DNA from 2 places in the Dryocola mayonis genome. Region 2 is predicted to be linked to the other one. Evidence: predicted binding sites of a transcription regulator. Region 2 holds the regulator's gene; the other holds the start of a gene.
What was found. Region 2 encodes PhoB, which activates phosphate uptake and scavenging genes when phosphate is short. Its sites were predicted from a motif close to CTGTCATAAAACTGNCNNAT; they were not measured.

Region 1 (3,876 bases), 1.3 Mb from region 2:
GAATCGGCACCAGCTGCAGGTCGCTTGAGGCGCGGAACGGCGCCCAGCCCAGGCGGGCCAGCACCTCTTTTTCTTCCGCGGTTTTGCCGTAGCTCATAAAGAAGTCGTAGATTTTGTCTTTGGTGGCCTCGGAGAGGTTTTTACGCCACACGATCGGGTCGCCCGGAATCAGCGGAGATTTCCAGATAACCTTCAGCTCTTTAAGCTTGTCCGGCGCGGAGGTCTTCAGCTTGTCGAGGTTTTCGGTGTTGTTAGTGGCGACATCCACCTGCTTGTTGGCGACGGCCCAGCGCGTTGGTTTCGTGGCTGGCATTCACCGAACGCTTAAAGTCGTTCACGGTGATGTTGTTTTTGGCGAAGACGTAGTAGCCGGGGACGAGGTAGCCGGAGGTGGAGTTGGGATCGCCGTTGCCGAAGGTCAGATCCTTACGCTTAGCCAGCAGATCCTGAAGGTTGTTGATCGGACTGTCTTTGTTAACGATCAGCACGCTCCAGTAGCCCGGGGATCCGTCTGCCGCCACGGTCTGGGCGAATACCTGGCCGTTGGCGCGATCCACAGCTTCCATGGCGGAAAGGTTGCCGTACCAGGCGATATCCACTTTGTTAAAACGCATGCCCTGGATAATGCCCGCGTAGTCCGGTGCGAAGAAAGCGTTCACCTTCACGCCCAGCTTCTTCTCCATGTCCTTCAGGAACGGATCCCACTGCGGCTTAAGGTTTTGCTGGGATTCGGTAGAGATGATGCCGAAGTTCAGGGATTTCTCTTGCTCATCCGCGTGGGCTGCGTTGAACAGGGCACTGACGCTTAACAGGCTGGTAAAGGCGAGGGCTTTAACGGCTTTGTAGCTCATGACAGTTCCTTGAAATAGATAAAGTTTTAAGCAGCGACCGCGTCAACGCGGGCTATGCTGCGGTAAAGATTTCCCAGCCGTTCGTTGTCGAACGCTGAGCTGCTTCCGTCGTAAAAAATATGGCCCTGGCGCAGCGCGACGATGCGTTCGCAGTAGCGCAGGGCGTAGTCCACCTGATGCAGCGTCACCACCACGGTGATGCCGTCCAGCCGGTTAATGTCGTGCAGGGTTTCCATAACGATGCGCGCGGACTCCGGGTCGAGGGAGGCGATTGGCTCATCCGCCAGAATGACCTTCGCCTGCTGCATCAGCGCGCGGGCAATCGCCACGCGCTGCTGCTGCCCGCCGGATAAGGTGGAGACGCGCTGATAAGCAAGCTGCGCCATGCCGACGCGGGTCAGCGCCTGCAGCGCGCGCTGCTTTTGTTCGCGGGTGAACCAGTTAACGCAGGTACGCCAGAACGGCGTGGAGCCCAGCGCGCCGATTAATACGTTTTCCAGCACCGTCAGGCGATTCACCAGATTAAACTGCTGAAAGATGTAGCCGGTGTGGGCGCGGCTTTTGCGAATATCCCGCGCCAGACGGCCTGCCTTTTGTACCGTACGGCCAAGCAGCTCCACGCGGCTTTCCGCTGTCTTATCAGAGGTAATCAAACCGCTCAGATGGCGTAAGAGGGTGGATTTTCCTGAGCCGGACGGCCCCAGCAGAGCCACCATCTCACCTGCGTTTACCGCCAGATCCACCGCGCTGAGCGCCTGGTGGCCGTTGAAAGTTTTGCTCAGTTTGTTGACGCGGATAATCGTTTGCATACGCGGCCTCCTTGAAAAGTTGCCCCATGGTGCCGACGAAATGTGTCATTTTTGTTAAGTCAGGGTTTCGAAAAGATGAAGAGTGCGCCGCAGCGAGCCGGCGACCGCAAAGTTACGATGGTAATCAGCTATTTGTCGTATTGTGACGCGCTTCGTTTTTGCCTTTGCTATAGGGATTACTCTGGGGAAGGCATAAACAATGGGCAAAAATATAATTTTTTGTGCGGACGGGGCGTGGCCGCATCCTGGTTTTGACGCGCGGGCCAACGAAACGGCGGTGGTCAGCAACGTCTACCAGCTGTTTGTCGACATGAAGGGCCTGGTGGATAAACGCAGCCTGCTGCTGGCGAATGAGCAGGAAAAAACCTGGGCTGACGGCAGCGGAGAGGCAGCCCAGGTCGCAAAGTACATTCATGGCGGGGGCGATCCGCATAACGGATTTGTGAAGCTGCTGGGCGGCGTCTTCGGCGCCGGTATTATTGCGCCCCTGGTGCGCGGCTACACCTTTATCAGCCGCCACTGGCAGCCCGGCGACCGCATCTATCTGGTGGGGTTTAGCCACGGCGCCTGGACGGCGCGCGCGCTGGCTAACCTGATAATTGATAAAGGTTTATTAAACCGTGACCGGGTGCGTCCTGACGAGCGGCACAAAGAAGAGGCCTGGCGGCTGGCGGCGTCCGTCTGGGCGCAGCACCGCGCGCGGGCGGGGATAAGCGGCAGCCCGTGTGACGCACTGCCAGTAGATTTTCCGGCATTCTTTTACGACAGCGTAGATCCCGCCTGCATGATAACCGGCGTGCCGGTGGAGGCCGTGGCGGTATGGGAAACGGTAGGACGCATGGGGATTCCTGAATACCTGGGCGACAGGCGGATGGATATTTTCCGTTTCGGTAATAACGAGCTGCATCCCAGGGTGAAGTACGGCCTGCAGGCTATCGCCATCGACGAACAGCGCGTCGATTTCGCCCCCGCCTTGTGGGATAACCGGGAGCGCATCGTTCAGGTGATGTTTCCCGGCGCCCATCATGACGTGGGCGGCGGCTACGGCTGTTTTGAAGAGGAGTGCGGGTTATCGAACGGGGCCTATTTATGGATGCGCGACGCGCTTGACGACCTGGGAATGAATCTTTTGCGCAGCGAGGCGACGGCCAATCCGCTTGGTCGCCTGCACTGTGAATGGTTCCCGCCCGCGCCCTGGTCGGGCATAGCTCCCCGCAGGCTGCCCGCGCCGCTTACATCTTCCATGATGATTCACCATTCGGCCGTTGAGCGTTTGCAGGGCGGGGCGGCGCTGCCGTATCAGTCTGCGGACAGCGGGGAATGGCTGACGGGCAGCTATACCCCGCAATCCTTACGCGGCTATTTCCGCACGCCCTGGGAAGTGCCGAGAGAATGGGCGGTAGCGATATAGCTTTTAACGAAAGACGGCCACCGCATCCACCAGGCGCGTGGCCTGATGCTTCACGTTGGCCGAAGCCTGGGCCCCTTCGTGCACCAGCGTCGCGTTCTGCCGGGTAATATCATCAAGCTCGTCTACCGCGCGGGTCAGTGCCGTTAGCCCCTGCGCCTGCTGGCCGAGCTTCTCCATCGGGCGGGAAATTTGCGTTTCAAGGCACAGGGCGACGATGAAAAAAAGCGCGGCGTTAACGCCTGTCAGGGCCGCCGTTTGCAGCGCCGTGAGGCCCGTTAGCCAGAACGCCAGCGCGGAAAAGGGAAGCAGCAGAAGCAGCGTGCTGCGAATGCGCCAGCGTAGCGATAAAGTTTTAAAAAGGGAGAAAACCCGGCCTGCGCCGCGGCGTACCATGAGGCCCGCGATAGAACCTGTGACCCCGCATGTTGCCCGCGTTCATTCGCGTATACAGCTCCTGGGCCTGGTTTATTTCTTGCCGCGAGGCTTTGGTGCGGATCGACATAAAGCCAACGGTTTGATTCTGCCGCACAATGGGCACCGCGTTGGCCCGCACCCAATAATAATCGCCGTTCTTACGCCGGTTTTTTATCAGCCCCGTCCAGGGTTCGCCTTTTTTTAACGTCGCCCACATATCGGCAAATACCTGGACAGGCATATCCGGATGGCGCACCACGTTATGGGGCTGGCCGATTAATTCATCGCTGGTAAATCCGCTGACCTCGACAAAGCTGTCATTGGTATAGGTAATATAACTATAAAGATCGGTGGTGGACATTAAAGTGGCGTTATCCTGCAGAATATATTC
Region 2 (3,876 bases):
CCGTTCACGAAGCCGTTGGAAAACGCGGCATTCTGATAGGCTTCGGTGGCGGTGCTGATGCCGCCCGCAGGCCACAGCACGGCGCCGGCGGCCAGCACCAGAAGCGCGACGATTTTCACCGGCGCCAGCACGTGCCCGACGGTATCAAGCAGCTTGCCCGGATACAGGGAGATGCCGATAACCATGGCGAAATAGATAAGGCTGTAGATAAACAGCGGCAGTTCGCCCGTTCCCGTCAGGGGCGCGATGCCCACCTCAAAAGAAACGGTCGCGGTGCGCGGCGTGGCGAACAGCGGGCCGACGGCCAGATAGCAAATGGTGGCCAGCAGCACGCCTGCGCGACGGCCAATCGGCGAGCTCAGGCTGTCAATACCGCCGCCCACGCGGGCAATGGCGACAATGGTCAGAACCGGCAGACCCACGGCGGTCACCAGGAAGCCAAGCGAGGCCATCCAGACGTGTTCGCCGGCCTGTAAGCCAACCATCGGAGGGAAAATGATATTGCCCGCGCCGACAAATAACGCAAAGGTCATGAAGCCCAAAGCGATGATGTCGCGAGATTTTAAATGATGGGTCATAAAATAATTGCAGCCTGTGGATGTGTGGTGTTGAGTTTTTTCAAATTTCTCTGCCGTACAGCATGGCAAAAAAGTGGCGTATCCAGTTATCGACAGCGGAAAATACTGATCCCGATCGGCGGCGAAGAATAGTTGGTCGAATTACCACGCAAATTCAGTCGGTCTGGTAACACCAGGGGCGCAATTAAAACGCTTATAGCGTTTGAAGACAAGAAGGGATCGGGAAACCAGATTGATATCCTTAAATTAACCACAAATGCAGTGGATAAATTCAATTATCGGAAATTATTATGGTGCATCATGCGGTCATTTTAGCAACAGCTGACGAAATTTGGTTAACAGGCGGGCAAAAAACGCACAATTACCGGCGACTGGAAAGAGAAATTGACAGATTTGATTAAAAAATACTCAAAAGCCGGACGGGTAAGCACAGCGCTACCCGCCCGTTGCGTTACAGAGCCGTTGCCTTTTCGCTGACGATCAGCCGCTCGGGCAGCACAAAAGAAAAAGTGGTGCCCTTGCCCGGCCGGCTTTCGATCTCCAGCCGCGCCTCGTGGTGGCTCAGGGCGTGCTTGACGATTGCAAGCCCCAGCCCGCTGCCGCCCGTTTGCCTGGAGCGCGCTTTATCCACGCGGTAGAAACGCTCCGTCAGCCGCGGAATATGCTCCGCCGAGATGCCCGGCCCGTTATCCGCCACGCTGAATTTCGCCCCCTGCGGCGCCTTTTGCCAGCTGACGGTAATATGCGTGCCTTCAGGTGTATGATTCACGGCGTTGTAAACGAGGTTCGAAATTGCGCTGCGCAGCTGCTCCTCGTTGCCGAAGACCTTCAGCTCCGGGTCGACCTCAAACCGCAGCGTCTGCTTTTGCTGGCTTAGCGTCTGCGCCTCGCGCTCCACCACGCGCAGCATCAGCGGCACGTCGATCTTTTCGTTCAGCGCCATCGCCGGCGCCGCCTCAATGCGCGATAGCGTCAGCAGCTGCTTCACCAGCCCCTCCATACGCGACGTCTGCTCGCGCATGGTTCCCAGCGCTTTATCCCGCAGCGGCCCTTCCAGGCTCTGGTCCTGCATCATCTCCAGGTAGCCCTGCAGCACCGTTAGCGGCGTGCGCAGCTCATGGCTGACGTTGGCAAAAAAGTTGCGCCTTGCGCCTTCCAACTGGTGCATCTGCGTCACGTCGCGCGCCACCAGCAGCCACTGCTCTTCGCTGTAGGACATCACGCGAAACTCCAGGTGGCGCCCGTTGTTCAGCACCAGGGTCAGCGGACGGGTAAATTCTTTATCGGTTAAGTAGCGGGTAAATTCCGGATAGCGCAATAAGTTAAGGATATTCTGGCCGTTATCGTCCGGCCAGCGCAGGCCCGAGCAGCTGCTGCGCCAGGCCGTTGCACCAGAAAATCGTTCCTTCTTCCGTGGTCAGCACCACCGCGTCCGGCAGCGATTCGGCCCCGCTGCGAAAGCGCTTAATCAGATTTCCCAGCTCCTTACGCCGTTTCTTGTTGCGCAGCTGCATCTGATGCAGGCCGTAGAGCAAAGGTTCCCAGCTGCCCCGCCCCGGCGGCGGCGTCATGCTGCGGTCGACCCACAGCCACCAGGAAAGGCGCAGTAAATTCCAGAAATGCCAGGCCAGCAAAGCGGTAACCGCCGCCAGTAAAAACCAGGGAAGGTGGCCAAAAATCAGCCCGAGGATGACCGCCGGTAAACAGCAGAGCATCAGCTCCAGTACCAGCCTTTTCCATGACAAGCGTTCGAGCACGCGTCACACTCCTGTAAGGAAACTAAAAACGGGTCGAGAAGCGATAGCCCGTGCCGCGTACCGTTTGCACCATGCGGTCATGGCCGCTTAGTTCCAGCGCCTTGCGCAAACGTCGGATATGCACATCCACCGTGCGATCCTCAACGTACACGTTGGTGCCCCAAACGTGATTGAGCAGCTGTTCGCGGCTGTAAACCCGTTCCGGATGCGTCATAAAGAAGTGTAAAAGCTTAAACTCCGTCGGGCCCATATCAAGAGGATTTTCACCGGTCATCACGCGGTGCGACGACGGGTCGAGGCTTAGCCCCTGCATTTCAATAACCTCTTCCACCGCCATTGGCGAAATACGGCGCATGACGGCCTTGATGCGCGCCACCAGCTCCTTAGGCGAAAACGGCTTGGTGATATAATCATCCGCGCCCACTTCCAGGCCGCGCACGCGGTCTTCCTCTTCGCCGCGCGCGGTCAGCATCATAACGGGAATTTCTCTGGTCAGCGCCTCGCGTTTGAGGTGCTTAATAAACTGAATGCCGGAGCCGCCGGGGAGCATCCAGTCGAGCAGGATCAGATCGGGGAAAGGTTCGATAAGAAGATTCACGGCGGCGTCATAATCTTCCGCTTCTACTGGCTGAAAACCGTTTTGTTCGAGCACGAAGCTCACCATCTCACGGATTGGAGCTTCATCTTCTACGACTAAAATACGCTTCGCCATGTTTTGCCCTGTTTAAACAATGCCATTGCTGATTTGTGCGACAGTATGCGTCAGATTTATGACAGATTTATGAAAAAAATAACGGCCAGATGACGTATTGCCTTGAATTATGACGCGCGGAAGTGCCCTTCGTGACGACTGCCCTTATAATCTCCACACGCTTTTTTGCCACAGGACGGATTATGCGCATTATCCACACATCGGACTGGCACCTCGGTCAGAACTTTTACACCAAAAGCCGCGGGCCGGAACATCAGGCTTTTCTCGACTGGCTGCTGCAGGGCCGCGGTCGAGCATAGCGTGGATGCGATAATCGTTGCGGGCGATATCTTTGATACCGGCTCGCCGCCGAGCTACGCCCGCGAGCTTTACAACCGTTTTGTGGTGCAGCTGCAAGCCACCGGCTGCCGGCTAATCGTTCTCGCCGGGAACCACGACTCCGTCGCCACGCTCAACGAGTCCCGCGAGCTGCTGGCCTGCCTGAATACCTCGGTTATCGCCAGCGCTCGCCACGATGCGAGCGAACAAACGCTGGTGCTGAATAAAAAAGACGGCACCCCCGGCGCGATCCTCTGCCCGATTCCATTTTTACGCCCGCGCGATATTCAAAGCAGCCGGGCGGGGCTTAGCGGCCATGAAAAACAGCGTTCATTAATGGAAGCCATCACCGAACACTACCAGCAGTGCCACGCCGCCGCGCTGGCCGTTCGCGGCGAACAAAAGCTGCCGATTATCGCCACCGGCCATTTAACCACCGTAGGCGTGACCAAAACGGACGCCGTACGCGATATCTACATCGGCACGCTGGACGCCTTCCCGGCGCAAAATT

Region 1: phnC (phosphonate ABC transporter ATP-binding protein) is a predicted target of PhoB. The motif match lies at 1,701-1,720, and genes of this name have one in related genera.

Annotation. Positions count from the first base shown of each region.
Region 1 is NZ_CP150452.1:3,869,776-3,873,651, reverse strand. It holds partial or broken gene phnD (phosphonate ABC transporter substrate-binding protein) at 1-851, opposite strand, end outside; gene phnC (phosphonate ABC transporter ATP-binding protein) at 878-1,660, opposite strand; gene WLO32_RS18725 (phospholipase effector Tle1 domain-containing protein) at 1,860-3,071, shown strand; gene WLO32_RS18720 (hypothetical protein) at 3,075-3,464, opposite strand; partial or broken gene WLO32_RS18715 (PAS domain-containing protein) at 3,469-3,876, opposite strand, start outside.
Region 2 is NZ_CP150452.1:946,588-950,463, reverse strand. It holds gene brnQ (branched-chain amino acid transporter carrier protein BrnQ) at 1-578, opposite strand, end outside; partial or broken gene phoR (phosphate regulon sensor histidine kinase PhoR) at 1,030-2,335, opposite strand; gene phoB (phosphate response regulator transcription factor PhoB) at 2,358-3,047, opposite strand; partial or broken gene sbcD (exonuclease subunit SbcD) at 3,230-3,876, shown strand, end outside.